2 linked regions of the Martelella endophytica genome follow. The protein of the gene in region 1 interacts with the protein of each later gene in a pairwise test. Links are inferred from orthologs where the notes say so. Each region holds a gene or a part of one and is shown in the gene's direction. Other genes may lie near its edges.

Region 1 (9,983 bases):
GCGATGCAGCTCGTCATCGACAACTATCCGGATTCCGACTACGCGACGGATGCGCGCGCCAAGATCCGCTATGCCCGCGACCAGCTCGCCGGCAAGAACATGCAGATCGGCCGCTACTATCTCGAGCGCAAGGACTATGTCGCCGCCATTTCGCGATTCGACACCGTCGTCGACGACTATTCCGATACCAACCAGATCGAGGAAGCACTCGAACGTCTGGTCGAGGCCTATTATGCGATGGGCATCGTCTCCGAGGCGCAGAATGCGGCGTGGGTGCTGGGGCATAACTACCCCGACAGCCCGTGGTACCAGCGTGCCTACGATCTCTTGAACAAACAGGGGCTCCAGCCGAAATCGGCCGGCCGCGGTTCTGACGTTTCGAGCGCCAAACCGAGCTGAGCCCCCAAGGCGCGAACAACAACATGCTTGTTCAGCTTTCCATTCGTGACATTGTCCTGATCGAGCGGCTGGAACTGCATCTCGGCGAAGGTCTCTCCGTGCTGACGGGCGAGACCGGCGCCGGCAAATCCATCCTGCTCGACAGCCTGTCGCTGGCGCTCGGCGCCCGCGGTGATGGCGCTCTCGTGCGTCACGGCCAGGACCAGGGATCGGTGATTGCCGTCTTCGATGTCGCCATGGGACATCCGGTGCGTGCGTTTCTGCGCGAGAACGACCTAGATGACGAGGGCGATCTGATCTTCCGGCGGATGCAGACTGCCGACGGCCGCACTCGTGCCTTCATCAACGACCAGTCCGTCAGTGTCCAGCTGATGCGCCAGGCGGGGCGTATGCTTGTCGAGTTCCATGGCCAGCACGACGAGCGGGCGCTGATCGAGGCCGATGGCCACCGCCGGTTGCTTGATGCCTTCGGCGGGCTCGTGCCGGATGTCGAAACGGTCGGCGAGCTTCACCGCGTCTGGAAAGATGCCGAGCGCCGTCTGAAGAAGCATCGCGCTCATATCGAGGAAGCCATGCGCGAGGCCGAGTACCTGCGTGCCTCCGTGGAAGAACTGCAGACGCTTTCGCCGGTCGACGGCGAGGAGGACGAGCTCGCCGAGCGCCGGGCAACGATGATGAAGTCCGAGCGGGTTGCGAGCGATATTTCCGAAGCGCTGGAATTCCTGAGTGGTAATGCGTCTCCCGTGCCGATGATCGCCTCGCTGGTGCGTCGGCTGGAGCGCAAGTCGCATGAGGCTCCCGGTCTCCTGGAAAGCTCCGTCGAACTGCTCGACGATGCGCTCGACAAGCTGTCGTCGGCGCAGATGGAGGTCGAGGCGGCGCTTGACCGTGCCGCCTTCGATCCGAAGGAACTGGAGCGCGTCGAGGAGCGGCTGTTTGCGATCCGGGGTGCTGCCCGAAAGTTCAACGTGCCTGTGACCGAATTGCCGGCGCTTGCCGCCCGCATGGTGGCCGATCTTGACGAACTCGATGCTGGCGAGAGCCGGCTCGCCGCCCTTGCGGCCGAAGCCGAGGCGGCGGAAAAGGCCTACGGCGAGGCCGCGGGCAGGCTGTCGGTCAAGCGTCAGGAGACGGCAACCCAGCTTGGCGAGGCGGTGCAGGCCGAATTGCCGGCGCTGAAGCTCGAGCGCGCCCGCTTCGCCGCCGTTGTCGCCAGCGACCCGCAGGATGCCACCGCTGACGGCATCGACACGGTGTCCTTCGAGGTTCAGACCAATCCGGGCACGCGGCCGGGGCCGATCATGAAGGTCGCGTCAGGCGGCGAGCTGTCGCGCTTCCTGCTGGCGCTGAAGGTGGCACTTGCCGACAAGGGCTCGGCGCCGACGCTGGTCTTCGACGAGATCGACACCGGTGTCGGTGGCGCGGTTGCGGATGCGATCGGCCAGCGACTGAAACGGCTCGCCGAAAATGTGCAGGTGCTCTCGGTCACCCACGCCCCGCAGGTCGCCGCCCGCGCCGGCGGACATTTCCTCATTTCCAAGGCCGGCAGCAAGGACATGGTCAGCACCCGCGTCGCCGTCATCGGTCCCGAGGAGCGGCAGGAGGAGATTGCCCGCATGCTGGCGGGGGCAAGCGTGACCGCCGAAGCGCGCGCTGCTGCGGCCAAGCTGCTTGCCGGCGATGGTTGATTGGGTTTTGCTGATATAGGATGAAGACAAATGCGGACTTGCTCCCGTCGATATCCCTCCTTGCGGGGGAGATGTCGCCAATGCGACAGAGAGGGGTAGGGGCACAGGCCGCGAACGCCGAAATTGCCGAAAGGGTTCACCCTCTCTGCCCCTGTCGGGGCATTTCCCTCCCCTAGGTGGGAGACAAGAGGAGCGGAGGCCTCGGCCACGAACCGCCTCCATTGCGGTGGCATAGCGACGAAGGGGACGTACGCCGATGGAAGGCTTTCTGCAGCATTACTGGCCGCATATTCTGGCGGTCATATCCTTCCTGTTCGGCGCGACCGCCGCCATTCATGCGACGATGACCAAGGACGAGGTCCGCGCTGCCATCGGCTGGGTCGGCGTCATCATGCTGTCGCCGATCCTCGGAGCGCTGATCTATGCGGTGGCCGGTATCAACCGCATGCGCCGCGCCTCGGTGCGCGACCGGCGCACCGGGCTCTATGACGCGGTAGCACGCGAGGAGAAGCTGCACCTGGTGAGCCGGGAGGCAATCGCAGAAGCCTTCGGTCCGCGCATGGCGGCGCTCTGGAACCTCGGCAACAGCGTTGCCGGCACGCCGGCGACGGCCGGCAACACGGTCAGGCTGCTGACCACCGGTGATGATGCCTATGCGGCGATGCTCGAAGCCATCGACCGCGCCGAACATTCGATCCTGATGGAGACTTATATCTTCGACGCCGATTCGATCGGCCGTCGCTTCGTCGACAGCCTTGCGGCCGCTGTTCAGCGTGGGGTCGAGGTCCGGATCCTGATCGATTCCATCGGCGCGCGCTATTCGCGCCCGCGCATCACCGGGCTTTTGCGGGACAAGGGCGTGCGCGTCGCCACCTTCAACGGCGCGGTTCTGCTGCGCATGCGGCTGCCCTATGCCAACCTGCGTACCCACCGCAAGATCATGGTGATCGACGGCGACACGGCCTTTGCCGGCGGCATGAACATCCGCGAGGCGTTCACCGGCAAGGACGCCGCCCATGACACGCATTTCGAGCTGCACGGCCCGGCCGTCGCCGACTATCTCTCGGTTGCCGCCACCGACTGGTATTTCGAAACCGGCGAGGCGCTTGAAGGCCCCGCCTGGCAGTTCGACGACAAGATGGCGAGCCCCGATGGCGTGGTCGCCCGCATCGTGCCATCCGGTCCCGATCGCAATCTCGGCAACAATAACAGCATGATCATCGGCGCGCTTTCAGTCGCGGAAGAACGGGTGATGATCATGTCGCCCTATTTCCTGCCCGACCGCGATCTCGTCTCCGCGCTCGCCACCGCCTCGCGGCGCGGCGTCAAGGTCGACATCGTCGTGCCCGGCGCCAACAACCTGGCTCTGGTCGACTATGCGATGACGGCACAGTTTGCGGAGATTATCCGCGACGGCACCCGCATCTGGCGCGATCGCGGCCCGTTCAACCACTCCAAGCTGATGACGATCGACGGAAAGTGGTCCTATCTCGGCTCCTCGAACATGGACGCCCGCTCGCTCAGGCTGAACTTCGAGACCGACATGGAAGTCTTTGATGCCGACTTCGCCAATGATCTCGAAACCCGTATCGGTGGCGCGCTGACGAATTCGGAGCGGATCACGCTGGAGGCTCTGGCGGCCCGACCGTTTGTCTGGCGTTTGCGCGACCGCATCCTCTGGCTGGGATTGCCCTATCTCTGAAAAGCGCCATATTGGTTGTCGAATGTAAAGGCCGGTCACCGACGCTGAATGGGAATGCCTCGCCGTCATGAAACCTTTGAAATCGCCGCTTGCAAATGCCGTTATGCGTTCGATCCGCGAAAACGGGAAACGGCCGGAAGAGGCCGTGCCGTTGCAGGGCGAAGGCCTGAGGGTCGCGACCTATAACGTGCACAAATGCGTCGGCGTCGACGGCAAGCTCGATCCCGACCGGACCTTCGAGGTGATCCGCGAGATCGGCGCCGACCTGATCGCGCTGCAGGAAGCCGATACCCGATTCGGCGAACGCACCGGCCTGCTCGACCTGAAGCGGATCGAACAGGAAACCGGGCTGATCGCCGTGCCGGCTGAGGCAAGTGTACGCGCGCATGGCTGGCACGGAAACGTGCTGCTGTTTCGCGATGGCGCGATCAGAGACATTCGCCGCGAGAAACTGCCGGGGCTTGAGCCGCGCGGGGCGTTGCTCACCGAGATTGCGCTGAACAACGGGAGCTTGCTGCGGGTCGTTGCCGTGCATCTCGGCCTGCTCAGGGTCTCGCGCCGGCAGCAGGCGGATCATATTCTCGGTCTCCTCGGCAATCGCGACGAGGCGGCCTCGCTGATCATGGGCGACATGAACGAGTGGCGGCTTGGCGATGGCTCGGCGCTGAAGCGCTTCGAAGCCGCCTTCGGCGAACTGCCGCCGCCGAGGGCAAGCTTTCCGGCGCGCTGGCCGGTGCTGGCGCTCGACCGAATCATTTCCAACCGCGACGGCTTGGTGCTCGATCTCGCCGCGCATGATTCGCCGCTGGCCCGCGTCGCTTCGGACCATCTGCCGCTGACGGCGCTGCTCGATACCGCCGTTTTGCGCGGCGAGGACCGCGCCGGCGATGGCGAAGCGGCACGCGCGCCGCTTTGAGCTTGCCCGCACCCTGTCCGGTGCTCTAATTCAGCGGAAACGTCGCGAAGGAGTGTGCCATGGCGAAGAAAGCGGTCGATGCGCTGACCCGGGAAGAGGCGGAAGCCGCGCTTGCCGCGCTCGCGGCCGAGATCGCGCGCCATGACGAGGCCTATCACGGCAAGGACGCGCCGGAGATCACCGACGCAGAATATGACGCGCTGAAGCGCCGCAATGACGAGATCGAGGCGCGGTTCCCCGACCTCATTCGTGCCGATACGCCGTCGCGTCGCGTCGGCTCGGCGCCGTCCGAGGCCTTTGCCCCGGTTACCCACAGCGTGCCGATGCTGTCGCTCGGCAACGTGTTTTCCGATGAGGACGTGCAGGATTTCATCGGCTCGGTCTATCGCTTCCTGGGACAGATGCCGGATGGCTCGATCGCCTTTACGGCAGAGCCGAAGATCGACGGGCTGTCGATGTCGCTGCGCTATGAGGACGGCGTGCTGGTTTCCGGCGCCACCCGCGGCGATGGGGCTACCGGCGAAAACGTGACGGCGAATGTCCGCACCATATCCGAAATCCCGAATCGCCTGCCGAAGGACGCGCCGGCGATCGTCGAGGTTCGCGGCGAGATCTATATGGCGAAGAGCGATTTCGCGGCGCTGAACGCCGCGCTCGCCGAAGAGGGCAAGCAGACCTATGTGAACCCGCGCAACACCGCGTCGGGCTCGCTGCGTCAGCTCGACCCGCAGGTGACGGCGAAGCGCCGTCTGAAATTCTTCGCCTATGCCTGGGGCGAAATGTCGGAAATGCCGGCCGATTCCCAGATGGGCATGGTGAAGACCTTCGAGGCGTGGGGCTTTCCGGTCAATCCGCTGATGAAACGGCTGTCCTCGACCGAAGCGTTGCTGGACCACTATCGCGAGATCGGCGTTCAGCGCGGCGATCTCGACTATGATATCGACGGCGTCGTCTACAAGGTCGACCGGCTGGACCTGCAGGCCCGCCTCGGCTTTCGCTCGCGCTCGCCGCGCTGGGCGACGGCGCACAAGTTTCCGGCCGAGCAGGCGATCACGCGGTTGACGGCGATCGACATCCAGGTTGGCCGCACCGGAGCGCTGACACCGGTGGCACGGCTCGAACCGATCACCGTTGGCGGGGTCGTCGTCACCAATGCGACGCTGCACAACGAGGACTATATCGCCGGCAAGGGCTCGAACGGCGAGCCGATCCGCGAGGGCCGCGATATCCGTGTCGGCGACTACGTGGTCGTCCAGCGCGCCGGGGACGTCATTCCGCAGATCGTCGATATCGTGCCGGACAAGCGGCCGGAAGATGCCGTTGCCTATGTGTTTCCGGATCACTGCCCGGTGTGCGGTGCCCATGCGGTTCGCGAGATCAACGAGAAAACCGGCAAGCTCGATGCGGTGCGCCGCTGCACGGCGGGTTTCTCCTGCCGGGCGCAGGCGGTCGAGCACCTGAAGCATTTCGTCTCGCGCAATGCCTTCGATATCGAAGGGCTTGGCACCAAGCAGGTAGACTTCTTCTTCGAGCATGAGGACGAGGCGCTTTCGATCCGCACCGCGCCCGATATCTTCACGCTGGAGCGCCGGCAGGGCGATACGCTGACGAAGCTCGAGAATTTCAACGGCTGGGGCAAGACCTCGGTCGCCAACCTGTTCCAGTCGATCAACGAGCGCCGGAGTATCGCGCTCAACCGCTTCATCTTCGCGCTCGGCATCCGCCATGTCGGTGAGACGACGGCAAAGCTGCTCGCCCGCTCCTATGGCTCCTACAGCGCCTTCGAGAAGGCGATGCGGGAGGCGGCGGCAGGCGAGGGGGATGCCTGGGACGACCTCAACAATATCGACGGCATCGGCGCCGTCGTCGCCCGCGCCATCGTCGAATTCTATGCCGAGGAAAACAACACAGATGTCATCGCCCGGTTGCTGCAGGAGGTGACGCCGGAGGACGACCAGCAGCGTGTCGATCTTTCCAGCCCCGTCGCGGGCAAGACGGTGGTGTTTACCGGCACGCTCGAAAAGATGACCCGTGACGAGGCCAAGGCCAAGGCCGAAAGCCTCGGCGCCAAGGTCTCGGGCTCTGTCTCGAAGAAGACCGACATCGTCGTCGCCGGCCCTGGCGCAGGCTCCAAGCTGAAGAAGGCGGAAGAGCTGGGCGTTCAGACGATGGACGAGGATGAGTGGCTAGCGCTCATCGGGGCGTAGGCGAACTGATTTTTCCGAACCGATCTGAGTGTTTCTCCCGCAGCTTTGCGCGTCAACCGCTTGTAACACTACCGCGCCTTCCTATCTTCAAAACCAGTTCTACGGGAGATTTGGGATGCGCGGATTTTTGATTTCACTGGTGGCCGGTCTGGCAGCCCTGACCTCTGCCGCTTCGGCCGCCGAGGTTGGCGAGGTTGGGGTCGACTGGGTCGGCAACGACATCATCGTCGAGGCGTTGCAGGATCCGGAGGTTGATGGCGTGACCTGCCATATCGCCTATTTCGACCGCTCGATCATCGACAGGCTTTCGAACGGCAACTGGTTCGAGGATCCGTCGAATTCCTCGATCGCCTGCCGCCAGACCGGACCGATCCGGATCGGCGACATCGCGCTCGACAAGGGTGGCGAGGAAGTGTTCAAGGCCGGTCGTTCGCTGATCTTCAAGCAGCTTGTGATCAACCGGATCTATGACAGCGAAAATCAGACGCTGGTCTATCTTGCCCACACGCGGGAGGTGGTGGAGGGCTCGGCCAAGATGTCGCTTTCGACCGTGCCGCTTTACGGTCAGGACGTGGTGTGGGAAAACGGGGCGCCGAACTAGTTCGCTTCGTTCGGTCGCAAAGCGCAAGTGACACCCGGGAGAGCGCCATGAAACTCGAGGCAAGCTGCCAGTGCGGCAAGGTCCGCTATTCGGTCGAAAGCCGCACCCCCTATCCCTATATGCGCTGCTACTGCAGCATCTGCCGCAAGACCGGTGGTGGCGGTGGCTATGCCATTAATCTCGGTGCCGATTCGGCCACGCTTGAGATCGAGGGCGCCGAATACAAGCGTTTCTATCATGCGCGCATGGCGCACGGCCATTCCGAGGGCGAACGGCATTTCTGCGGCGAATGCGGCACCTCGCTCTATCTTTATGACCCGCGCTGGCCGGAACTGGTGCATCCGATGGCCTCCGCGGTCGACACGCCTTTGCCGACGCCGCCCGAAATCGTCCACATCATGCTTGATTCCAAGGCCGAATGGGTGCAGGTGCCGGAGGGGCCCGGCCATGTCCACTTCGGCGGCTATCCCGAACTTTCGATCGAGGAATGGCACCGCCGGCACGGTTTGCTTGAGGAATGAACGGCATGAAGACTTTCCGACGGGTGCTCTGGGCTGCTGTCGTCATCATCTGCGCCATGATTGCCTGGCTGGTCTACGAGATCGGCCGCACCAACGAAAAGATGATGAACGTTCCCTTCGGGCCGAAATTCGCGCTGACCGACAGCAACGGCGCAGAGATCACCGAAGCCGCCTTCCGCGAAAAGCCGACGCTGCTGTTCTTCGGCTTCACCCATTGCCCGGAAGTCTGCCCGACGACGCTCTACGAGCTGAACGGGCTTCTGCACGAGGTCGACCCCGACGGCGACAAGTTTGACGCCTACTGGATCACCGTCGATCCCGAACGCGACACGCCCGAAATCATGCATCGCTACCTCTCCAACGTCACCGATCGCATTGTCGGCGTCTCCGGCGATCCGGAAAAGGTGCTGAAGATGGTCGATGGCTTCGGTATCTACTATGAAAAGGTGCCGCTCGATCCGAACGACCCGGACGGCGATTACACGATGAACCACAACGCTGCCGTGTTCATGCTCGATGACGGTGGTGTGCTGGACGGCACCATCGCCTATGACGAAGACCCCGAGGTCGCCCGAAAGAAGCTCGAGAACCTGCTGAAGGGCTGAGCTTCTGCCGCAGGCCGACCGAATGAACCACCAGAAAGAGACCGCCGCCGTGAGCCAGCTCAGACTTTACGTCACCACCGATGAAACCGGGGCAGGGCAGGTGCTCGATGGCCTTTCCGCCGCCCTCGGCGAGGAGCCCTATGCGCTCGCAACGATGGAGATCGACGAGAAGGCGAACATCTGGGAGGCCTCGGTCTATCTCGAGGATGCTTCGGAGGTTGCGGCGCTGGCGGAGATATTTGCGTCCGTGCTGGAGCGCCTGTTCGGCAGCGACCATCCCCCGGTGGAACGTGAAGACATTCCCGATATCGACTGGATCGCGAAATCGCTCGAGGGCCTGAAGCCGGTGCGTGCCGGACGTTTCCTCGTCCATGGCAGCCATGACCGTCACCATGTGCGGCCGGGCGACCTCGCAATCGAGATCGACGCCGGCCAAGCCTTTGGCACCGGCCATCACGGCACCACGATCGGTTGCCTGGAAATGATCGATACGGTGCTGAAGGCGGAGCGGCCGCAGAACGCGCTTGACCTCGGGACCGGCACGGGTGTTCTGGCAATGGCCGTGCGCATGCTGGCGCCGATCCCGGTGCTGGCGACCGATGTCGACCCCGTCGCCGTCCGCGTCGCCCGCGCCAATGCGCGGCTGAACGGCATCGTCTCCGGCGTCGATTTTGCGACGGCGCCTGGGTTTCACCACGCGGCCTTTGCACGGGCCGCCCCCTTTGATCTGATCATCGCCAACATTCTCGCCCGGCCGCTGATGAAGCTCGCGCCCGGGCTTTCGCAGCATCTGGCCCTCGGAGGCTCGGTCATCCTCTCGGGCATTCTCGCCGAGCAGCGTTGGAAAGTGCTCTCGGCCTACAATACCGTCGGCCTTCGCCATGTGCGCACCTACTGGCGCGACGGCTGGGTGACGCTGCTGCTGAAAGGCTGAGTTTAGGCGCGCGAGAGCAGCTTCGGGTTCTTTACACGAAAATGAAAGCCGACAATCCGCGAGCCGATCTAGAGCGGTTCGCCACGGTTCAGTTGCTCTAATATCTTCTGCATCCGTCTCGAGCGCGTTTCGGGCTTCTTGGCTGTCGTGAGCCTGTAGTAGATCGGGAATCGGTTGCCCCTGCCGAGCGTCGCGAAGAACGCTTTTGCTTTGGGATGCGCTTCGAGAGCGTCCAGAAAGTCTTGCGGAATGACCATATCGGCCTGGCCTGAATAGGCTGCGTCCCAGCGACCATCCGCCTTGGCTTCTTCGACCTGGCTGAGGCCAAAGGCCGACATCTTGCCGTCTGCGATGAGGGTCTCGGCGTGCTCCCTGTTTTTCTGGGACCAGTTGGACTTTCTTCTACGGGG
Region 2 (10,236 bases), 2.9 Mb from region 1 along the record:
CGCGAAGGGCGGTTCGCCGACCATCCGCTGAACTGGTATCGCGACATCATCAAGGATCGCGACGACGCCGATTTCGAGGTCGTCGACCTGCGCGACTATCCGATGCCGTTCTTCGAGGAGAAGATGTCGCCGGCATGGGTGCCGCCGGAAAACGAGGTCGCGCGCCGCTGGGGCGAGAAGATCGCAAGCCTCGACGGCTATGTCTTCACCGTCGCCGAGTATAATCACAGCGTCACCGGCGTCTTGAAGAACGCGCTCGACTACGCCTACAAGGAATTCAACCGCAAGCCGGCAACCTTCATCGGCTATGGCGGCACCGGCGGCGCCCGTGCCGTCGAGCAGCTGCGGCTGATCCTGGCGGAGCTGCAGGTGGCATCCCTCAAGCACAATGTCCATATCGGCATGGCCGAACTGCTCGGCATTCTGCGCGAGGGCAAGACCATGGCCGATTTCCCCTATCTGATCGACAGCGCCACGGCGATGACCGACGATCTCCTGTGGTGGACGAAAGCGCTGAAGACCGCGCGCGACGCCTGAACGCGGGTTTCTTTCCGTCCCACCGTTTCCAAACAGGTCATGGCTTTCTATGCTGCCGCAAACAGCACATGAGGAATGCCATGACCATCGGATTCATCGGAACCGGCGAAATCACCAAGGCAGTCGTCACCGGCCTTTCGACGGCTGAGGGCGAAAAGCCCGTCATCCTGCTTTCGCCGCGCAATGCCGACATCGCCGCCGAACTTGCCGCGACGTTCGACAATGTAGCAGTTGCCGGCAGCAACCAGGCGGTCATTGATGAGGCGGATACCGTCTGCCTGGCGCTCCGGCCCCAGGATGCCGAAGCGATCCTTGAGGGGCTCAATTTCGGCACCGCCCGTCACGTCATCAGCTTCATGGCGACCTTCGGCGTCGAGCGCCTGAAGAAACTGGTGGCACCGGCAATGCGGGTGACGCTTGCCACGCCGCTTCCCGCCGTCGCCTTCCATGGCGGCCCGACGCCGATCTTCCCGCCGGATGAGGATGTGGTGGCGATGTTTGCCCCGCTCGGCACGCCGGTCGCTGTCGAGACCGAGGATGAATATCAGGCGCTCTGCGTCGCCACCGCAACGCTCGCCGGCGCCTTTGCCTATTACGAGACCATTTCCGACTGGCTGGAGGCGAAGTCCGTGCCCGCCGACAAGGCGCGTGCCTTCTCCGGCGCCGTGTTCTATGCGCTGGCCGCAACGGCCCGCAACGCGCCGGACGACAGCTTCGCAACGCTGACCGGCCACTCTGCCACCCGCGGTGGCACCAATGAGCAGGTGCTGAAGAACCTGAAGGATGACGGCGCCTATCAGGCGCTGTGGAAGGCTCTTGACGGAATCTGGGATCGGTTCGAAGCTGGCAAATCCTGAACGCGCGCAAAGGAGCGCCGCATGCCCCTAACCGAGCTTGTTCCCACCCTCGGCCTTGCCTGGCTTGCCTATTTCATCGCCGTGGTGAGCCCTGGCCCTGCCACGCTGGCGATTGCCGGCACGGCCATGGCTGGCGATCGCCGGCGGGCCATCGCCCTTGCCAATGGCGTGCTGACCGGCTCGTTCTGCTGGGCGCTTCTTGCCGGCACGGGCATGGCGGCGGTGGTGACGAAGCTGGCTTACGGCCTCGTGGTGCTCAAATGCCTGGGCGGCCTCTATCTCCTCTTCCTTGCCTGGAAGAGCTTCCGCAGCGCGATGCGGACGGAGGTGCTGGAAACCGCCGTTTCCGCATCGGCCAGTCTTGCGACAAACTACCGCCGCGGGCTGCTGATCCATCTCACCAATCCGAAGGCGATCTTCGCGTGGGTGTCGCTGGTTTCCATCGGTCTGCCGGCCGGAGCCGATCCGCAGGTGATCGCGGTCTTCATCGCCGGCGCGCTCGTCATTGGCTTCTTGACCTTCAATGGCCTTGCCGTGCTGTTCTCCTCAAGCCTCGTCGTGCGCGGCTATCGCCGGGCCCGCCGCGGCATCGAGGGCGTCATGGCCGCCTTCTTCGCCTTTGCCGGCTTCAAGCTGCTGACGACGCGTTTCTGACATGCTGGATGAAGACGAAATCGCAAACCGACTGCTGGCGCTCGAGCATGGCGAATTTCACTTTCCGACGCTCTATGGCAAAGGTTGGAACCGCCTCTATATCGGCGACAAGGTGAAGATCGGCCGGGAATTCCTGAATGCCGTGCGCAAGGGCAAATTCCCCGGCATCGAAGACACCGGCCGCAAGAAGGGCGGCGGCCGGGTCTATCTCAAGCGCGGCTGACCGCCATCAGGCCGAGTAGTCTCTTGCGCCGAAGATCGCCGAGCCGACCCGCACGCTGGTCGCACCGAAGGCGACGGCGATTTCATAATCGCCGGACATGCCCATGGAAAGCTTCGGCACGCTGTTTTCGGTGGCAAGCTCCGAGAGCAGCGCGAAGTACGGACCGGGGTTTTCGCCGGCCGGCGGAATGCACATCAGGCCTTCGATCTGAAGGCCGAGCTCCTCGCGGCAGAGCTTCAGGAAGGCCGCCGTCTCGCGCGGGTCGATACCCGCCTTCTGCGGCTCGTTTCCGGTGTTGACCTGGACATAAAGCCGCGGCGCCCTGCCCTGCTTTTCGATCTCCTTGGCCAGCGCGCGGGCGATCTTCTCGCGGTCGACGCTCTCGATGACGTCGAAAAGCTTCACCGCATCTTCGGCCTTGTTGGATTGCAGCGGACCGATGAGATGCAGCTCGATATCGGCCGTCTCCTGCTTCAGCGCCGGCCACTTCTTCTGCGCTTCCTGCACCCGGTTCTCGCCGAACACACGCTGGCCGGCTTCGATCGCAGGACGGATCGCATCGGCCTCGTGGGTCTTGGAAACGGCCACCAGCGTCACCGCCCCTTCGGGCCGTTCAACGGCATGTTCCGCCGCCCGTAACTTGCCCAGAACCTCTTGCAGATTTTCGCTGACACCCATGCACTCGCACCTTCCTCTTTGTTTGCGGCGCCACCATATGGCAAAGGCGCGGCGCACCGCAACGCCGCAAAGCCTTTGCAGCGCCCTTTATCGACCCCGATTTACTTGACGCTGAAGCGCTTTCATGGTGAAGCTCACCGCCAAAATCGATAAAGAAAATGACCGAGTAAAACCGATATGGCCTCCGAACGATACAACCCGCGTAAAGTCGAACCCGAGTGGCAGAAAAAGTGGAACGATGACAACGTCTTCGTGACCGACAATGCCGACCCGCGCGAGACCTACTACGTGCTTGAAATGTTTCCCTATCCTTCGGGGCGCATTCATATCGGCCATGTCCGCAACTATGCCATGGGCGATGTCGTGGCGCGCTACAAGCGGGCGCGCGGCTTCAACGTGCTGCACCCGATGGGCTGGGACGCCTTCGGCATGCCGGCTGAAAACGCGGCGATGCAGAACAAGGTTCATCCCAAGGACTGGACCTACGAAAACATCGCGACGATGCGCAACCAGCTGAAATCCATGGGCCTGTCGCTCGACTGGACCCGCGAATTCGCGACCTGCGATGTCGAATACTACCAGCGCCAGCAGCACCTGTTCCTCGACATGCTGGAAAAGAACCTGGTCTACCGCAAGCAGTCGAAGGTCAACTGGGACCCGGTCGACATGACCGTGCTCGCCAATGAGCAGGTGATCGAAGGCCGCGGCTGGCGTTCCGGCGCTCTGGTTGAACAGCGCGAACTGGTGCAGTGGTTCTTCAAGATCACCGATTTTGCCCAGGACCTGCTGGACGCACTCGACACGCTCGACCACTGGCCGGAAAAGGTCCGGCTGATGCAGAAGAACTGGATCGGCCGCTCCGAAGGCCTGTTGATCCGCTGGGACATCGCCGATGGCGCCGGCAAGGCGGGCGACCAGGAAGAGCTGCAGGTCTATACCACCCGCCCGGACACGATCTTCGGCGCCTCGTTCATGGCGATCTCCGCCGACCATCCGCTGGCGCGCGAAGCCGCCAAGCACGACGACAAGGTTGCCGCCTTCTGCGCGGAAACCCGGCATACCGGCACCTCGCTGGCAGCACTTGAAACAGCGGAAAAGAAGGGCATTGACACCGGCATCCGCGTGCGCCATCCCTTCGACGAGAGCTGGGAGCTGCCGGTCTACGTCGCCAATTTCGTGCTGATGGACTATGGCACGGGCGCGATCTTCGGTTGCCCGGCCGGCGACCAGCGCGACCTCGACTTCGCCCGCAAATACGGCCTGCCCGTCACACCCATTGTGATGCCGAAGGGCGGCGATGCGGCGACCTTCGAAATCGGCGACGAGGCCTATACCGATGACGGCGTGATGATCAATTCGCGCTTCCTCGACGGCATGGGAACGGACGAAGCCTTTGAAACCATTGCCGGCAAGCTGGAAGCCGAGATCGTGCGCGGTGCACCGCGCGGCGAACGCAAGGTCAATTTCCGCCTGCGCGACTGGGGCATTTCCCGCCAGCGCTACTGGGGCTGCCCGATCCCCGTGATCCACTGCGACGACTGCGGCGTGGTGCCCGTGCCGAAGGCCGACCTGCCGGTGAAGCTGCCGGACGACATCGACTTCGAAAAGCCCGGCAACCCGCTCGACCGCCACCCGACCTGGCGCAACGTCGCCTGCCCGCATTGCGGCAAGCCGGCCCGGCGCGAGACCGACACGATGGACACCTTCGTCGACTCGAGCTGGTATTACACCCGCTTCACCGCACCGCACGAGGATGCACCGACCGATCCGGCGATCGCCGACCGCTGGCTGCCCGTCGATCAGTATATCGGCGGCATCGAGCACGCGATCCTGCATCTGCTCTATTCGCGCTTCTTCACCCGGGCGATGAAGGCGACCGGACATGTCAGCCATGACGAGCCGTTCAAGGGCCTGTTTACACAGGGCATGGTGGTGCACGAAACCTATCGCGCCGGCGGCAGCGGTCCGAATGGCCGTTGGGTCTCGCCGACCGAGATCCGCATCGAGGAAAATGACGGGACCCGCAAGGCCTTCCTCATCGACACCGACGAGGAAATCACGATCGGCTCCATCGAAAAGATGTCGAAGTCGAAGAAGAACGTCATCGATCCCGACGATATTCTTTCGACCTATGGTGCTGATACCGCACGCTTTTTCGTTCTCTCCGACAGTCCACCGGATCGCGATGTCGTCTGGACGGAGGCCGGCGTACAAGGCACGTTCCGTTTCGTGCAGCGCATCTGGCGGCTGATTTCCGAGGCCGCCCCTGCGCTCGCCGCTGCCGAGGCAAAGCCCGGAACCGGGGGTAAGGCGCTCGAAATCTCGCGCGCCGCCCACAAGACGCTGAAAGCCGTTGCCGGCGACATCGAGGCACTGGCCTTCAACAAGGCGATCGCGCGCATCTACGAACTCGTCAATGTGCTGGCCGCGCCGCTGACCGAAGCGGCCAAGGGCAAGGCGGATGCCGAGACACTGGGCGCCCTCAAGGAAGCCAGCCTGTTCCTGACCCATTGTTTTGCACCGATGATGCCGCATCTTGCCGAAGAGTGCTGGCAGGTGCTGGGCGGGACGGGTATGCTCGCCATGGCCGCCTGGCCGGCTTACGATGCCGCGCTGACCGCCGATAACGAGATTACCCTGCCGGTGCAGGTGAACGGCAAGAAGCGCGCCGAGCTGACGGTGGCGCGCGATGCCGATCCCGAAAGCATCAAGGCCGCGGTGATGGAACTGGAAGCGGTGGTCCGGGCGCTGGATGGCAAGGCCCCGAAGAAGATCATCGTCGTGCCGCAAAGGATCGTGAACATTGTTGTCTGATCGCCTTTTCCGCGCCGCTCTGCCGGCCGCCGCCCTTGCGGCGGTCCTGGCGCTCTCCTCCTGCCAGGTGCGCCCGCTCTATGGCGGTGTCCAGGGTGCGGCACTGAACGCCAAGATGCACGAGCTCGCCTTCAACACGCCGTCGACGCCCGTGGCGCAGGCCGTGCTGAACGAGCTGATCTTCCTGACCGGCGGCGGCAAGGGCGAAAGCCTCGATCCGAAATATGATGTGAGTGTCACCGCCTATGCCGTGACGACCGATGTTCTGGTGAATGATTCGTCCGACACCGCGGATGCCGGCCGTACGATCGTGACCGCCGACTTCTCCGTGCGTCGCCGCTCCGACAGCAAGCTGCTGGCCTCCGGTCAGCGTCGCGCCACCGCGCTCGTCGATTTCCCCTCGCAGGAGTTCGCCAAGCAGCGGGCAATCCGCGACGCCGAGCGGCGCGCCGCCCGCGAGGTGGCGGAAATCATCAACGCCGATATCGCCATCGCCCTCAACACCGAGCCGCCGGAGGAGCTTCCGCCGGCGCCCGGAACCGATAAGCCGTTGAAATAGCGTCGGTTTCACCGGCGCCCTCCACCAGGGCCGGATCGCGATGACCGAGATAAAGTCCTACCAGTTCGATGCCTTCCTGCGCCAGGATGCCGGCAAATACCGCGCATTCCTGGTCTATGGACCCGATCGCGGCCTGGTCAGCGAGCGCGCCTCGCTGATAGCCAAGGGCACAAGGGTGGCGCTCGACGACCCGTTTTCGGTAATGAAGCTCGATATCGGCGATGTCGATGGCGACGCCGGGCGGATCATGGACGAAATGAACGCCATCGGCCTCTTCGGCGGCGAGCGACTCGTCTGGGTACGCGCGGGCGGCAACGACAAGGTGCTCGCCGACGTGCTGAAAATGCTCGCCGAAACACCCCCGCAAAGCGCCTTTCTCATTATCGAGGCCAGCGAGCTGCGCAAGGGCACCGCCATGCGCAAGGCTGCGGAGGGCGCCCGGAGCATCGCCGCGATCCCCTGTTATGCCGATGACACACGCGCGCTCAACGGTCTCGTCGATGAGGCCCTGGGCAGTGCAAACCTGCGGATCACGCCCCCGGCTCGCCAACTCCTTCTCTCCCTCATCGGCGGCGACCGGCTGGCAACCCGCAACGAGATCGAAAAGCTCGTCCTGTTTGCCCGCGGCCTTGATGTCATCGATGAGGAACATGTTGCCACCGTGATCGGCGACGCTAGCGCCATTTCGGCCGATGATGCGGTGGATGCGGTGCTGGCCGGCGATATTGCCGCACTTCGCCATGCCATGGCCAAGATCGCGCAGTCGAAAACACCGATTTTCCTGATCCTCAACGGCTGCCTGCGGCAGTTTCACATGCTCGACCTGATGCGTGCCGATATCGAAGGCAAGCGTCAGAGCGTGAGCCAGGTGATGCAGAGCCATGGCCGCGGCATTTTCTTCAAGCGCAAACCATTGTTCGAAAAGGCACTTTCGGCCTGGAACGGGGACGCGACCGCGCGTGCGCTGCGAATGCTTTCCGATGCCGTGTTGAAGACCCGGCAATATCCTGCACTCGAGGAAAGTATCGCCATGCAGACGCTTCTGGCGCTGGCGCTGCGCTCCAACAGGGGTGTGATGCGCGGATAGTTCTCGGCAGGGCAGATGCTCAACCGTCGTCTCTATCGGCTATAACCTCTCGCAAGCGCCTGATAAACGAACCAAAAATTGTACCATATCAATTTTCGGTTACATCCTTCAGGGCGTGCGGTCGAGCCTGCGGCAAAGGTCATCGAGCTGGTCGAGCGTGGAATAGGCGATCTTCAGCTGACCGCCTCCGGTCTTGTGATCGATGGTCACCGAAAGACCAAGACGATCGGAGAGCGAGCGTTCCAGTGCCAGCGTATCGGCATCCTTTTCCTTCGCCGGCCGCGATGGCCTGACGCCTTCAATGGCGCGCTGGGCGAGCTTTTCAGCATCGCGAACCGACATGCCCCGCTCGACGACGGTACGTGCCAGCGCCTCCGGATCGGGCGTCGATATCAGCGCGCGCGCATGGCCGGCCGACAGGTCTCCCTGTGCCAGCATGTCGCGCACGCCTTCGGGCAGCTTCAAAAGACGCAGGCTGTTCGCAACGTGGCTTCGGCTCTTGCCGATGATCTCGCCAAGATCGTTCTGCGTATAGCCATGCTCCGCCATCAGCAGTTCGTAGCCATTGGCTTCTTCCAACGGATTGAGATCGGCGCGCTGGACATTCTCGACGATCGCGATTTCCAGCGCAGTGCGGTCGTCGACGTCGCGGATCAGTACCGGCACTTCCGAAAGCCCGGCAAGCTGCGCAGCGCGCCAGCGGCGCTCGCCCGCGATGATCTCGAAGCGCTGATCGCCGATCGTGCGCACCACCACCGGCTGGACAATGCCATGCTGGCGGATGGACGCAGCGAGATCGCGCAGATCCTCTTCCTCGAAATGGCGGCGCGGATTGCGGGGATTGCGGCTGATGAATTCGATCGGCACGCGCCGATCGGCAGCCATGACGGGGCTTGCTACGGCTTCCTCAGGAGTGGCCTTGTCAATATCACCGATCAGGGCCGCGAGGCCGCGGCCGAGGCGCCGTTTGGATGTGTCTTCACTCATGTCATGCACCACCTTGGAATCACGCTGCCGCTAAGGCCCGCTCGCGCTGGATGATCTCGGAGGCGAGCTGGATATAGGCCTGGCTGCCCTGGCACTTGAGATCATACAGAATGACCGGCTTGCCGAAGGACGGTGCCTCCGAAACCCGAACATTGCGCGGGATCAGCGTCTTGTAGACCTTGTCGCCCATATATTCGCGCACATCCGAAACCACCTGCTGGGCAAGATTGTTGCGGGAATCATACATGGTCAGCACCACACCCTGGATTTCGAGGCGCGGATTGATGGTGCTGCGAACCTCCTTGACCGTGTCGAGAAGCTGGCCGAGCCCCTCAAGCGCAAAAAACTCGCACTGCAGCGGCACCAGGATCGCCTGGGCGGCGCCCATCGCATTCATCGTCAACAGGTTGAAGGATGGCGGGCAGTCGCAGAAGACGTACCGGTATTCGCCGACTTCCGGCTGCTGCAAGGCATCGCGCAGCTTGAAGACGCGGCGGGGATCGGAGGCGATTTCAAGCTCGAAGCCGAGAAGATCGAGCGTCGACGGAACGATATCGAGATTGGGCACGGCCGTATGGACCGCGGCCTCCTGCACCGTCTTTTCCCCGACAAGAACATCATAGGCGGAATGCACGCGCTGATCGCGCTCTATACCGAGGCCGGTCGATGCATTGCCCTGCGGGTCGAGGTCGATGATCAGCACCTTTTCGCCGATCGCCGCCAATGCTGTCGCGAGATTGATGGCCGTTGTGGTCTTTCCGACGCCGCCCTTCTGGTTGGCGACCGTGATGATACGCGTTTTGTTAACCATGATACGATCCGGTTACGGTGCTTTTCGACGCGCGAGGCCGGATATTTCGAGGATCACGGAGCCGGGCTCGACCTTGCTGTCATGTTTTACCAGATCGAACGACCAAAGGTCACGCGCTTTGTCGATCTCCTGCTGATAATCCCGACCCTTGTGGAAAAAGGCGGTGAAATCAGCGCGTTTTGCAAACCACGGTTCAGCGTAGGTGAACAGCAGATCGAGCGCTGCGAGCGCCCTTGCCGACATCACCTCAGCGTCCGCAATAGCGTCCAGCGCCGATTCGGCGCGCAGGGCATGGACGCTGGCGCGCGCGCCCGTCTCGCGGATGGCGGTGCGCAGAAACGATGCCTTCTTGTTGTTGCTCTCGACCAGATGCACCCAGCCTTCGCCGATCTCCGCCAGGAAGATTGCGGTGACGATGCCGGGAAAACCGCCGCCACTGCCCAGATCGACCCAGGTTTTCGATCCCGGGGCGCACTGGAAAATCTGGGCGCTGTCGGCGATATGCCGATCCCACATCTGCTGGCGGGTCGAGGGCGCGACGAGATTGATCGATCTAGCCCACTTCTCGAAATGGCTGACGAAGGTCTCGAGGCGATCCTGTGTTTCACGTGAAACAGTCTGACCGTTGATCTTCATGGAAGCACTCCGATATCAGGCTGCGCGCAGCCGCACGAGCAGCAGAGACAGCGCCGCAGGCGTCATGCCATCGACGCGAGCCGCATGGGCGATCGTCGCCGGCCGCGCCGCAGCAAGCTTGCCCTTCAGCTCATTGGAAAGACCGGGCAAGCCGCTGTAGTCGAAATCACCGGGGATCGCCCTCCCCTCGTCGCGCTGCACCTGGGCAATATCTATCGCCTGCCGATCCATATAGACCGCATAGGCGGCCTCGATCTCGACCGCCGCGCGCACCCTGGTATCGATGGCAGCAAGCTCCGGCCAGACAGCCGAAAGCAACGACAAGTCCATTTCCGGATAGGCGAGAAGATCATAGGCAGAGCGCCGCTGGCCATCCTGATTGAGCTTCAGCCC

The links.
Region 2: the proteins of ligA (region 1) and leuS interact in binary tests that used the Escherichia coli proteins (3 or more experiments, as listed by UniProt). The link is inferred for Martelella endophytica from one-to-one orthologs.

Annotation. Positions count from the first base shown.
Region 1 is NZ_CP010803.1:3,935,380-3,945,362, reverse strand. What follows is about bases 4,443-7,338. They hold ligA (NAD-dependent DNA ligase LigA), read left to right. Parts: upstream 4,443-4,764; coding sequence 4,765-6,912; downstream 6,913-7,338. Other genes in these bases: TM49_RS18180 (CreA family protein), read left to right, coding at 7,028-7,338; TM49_RS18190 (endonuclease/exonuclease/phosphatase family protein), read left to right, coding at 4,443-4,705. Outside these bases: TM49_RS18205 (outer membrane protein assembly factor BamD), read left to right, coding at 1-399; DNA repair protein RecN, read left to right, coding at 423-2,087; TM49_RS18195 (phospholipase D-like domain-containing protein), read left to right, coding at 2,344-3,789; more of TM49_RS18190, read left to right, coding at 3,857-4,442; more of TM49_RS18180, read left to right, coding at 7,339-7,513; TM49_RS18175 (GFA family protein), read left to right, coding at 7,561-8,034; TM49_RS18170 (SCO family protein), read left to right, coding at 8,040-8,639; TM49_RS18165 (50S ribosomal protein L11 methyltransferase), read left to right, coding at 8,689-9,573; TM49_RS18160 (YdeI/OmpD-associated family protein), read right to left, coding at 9,642-9,983. UniProt on the Escherichia coli protein: DNA ligase that catalyzes the formation of phosphodiester linkages between 5'-phosphoryl and 3'-hydroxyl groups in double-stranded DNA using NAD as a coenzyme and as the energy source for the reaction.
Region 2 is NZ_CP010803.1:1,064,003-1,074,238, forward strand. The notes cover bases 2,815-5,963. They hold leuS (leucine--tRNA ligase), read left to right. Parts: upstream 2,815-3,126; coding sequence 3,127-5,763; downstream 5,764-5,963. Other genes in these bases: TM49_RS04875 (YggS family pyridoxal phosphate-dependent enzyme), read right to left, coding at 2,815-2,949; lptE (LPS assembly lipoprotein LptE), read left to right, coding at 5,756-5,963. Also shown: TM49_RS04855 (NADPH-dependent FMN reductase), read left to right, coding at 1-537; TM49_RS04860 (pyrroline-5-carboxylate reductase), read left to right, coding at 618-1,394; TM49_RS04865 (LysE family translocator), read left to right, coding at 1,416-2,048; TM49_RS04870 (DUF1413 domain-containing protein), read left to right, coding at 2,050-2,271; more of TM49_RS04875, read right to left, coding at 2,278-2,814; more of lptE, read left to right, coding at 5,964-6,322; holA (DNA polymerase III subunit delta), read left to right, coding at 6,363-7,409; TM49_RS04895 (ParB/RepB/Spo0J family partition protein), read right to left, coding at 7,518-8,396; TM49_RS04900 (ParA family protein), read right to left, coding at 8,416-9,207; 16S rRNA (guanine(527)-N(7))-methyltransferase RsmG, read right to left, coding at 9,220-9,843; tRNA uridine-5-carboxymethylaminomethyl(34) synthesis enzyme MnmG, read right to left, coding at 9,859-10,236.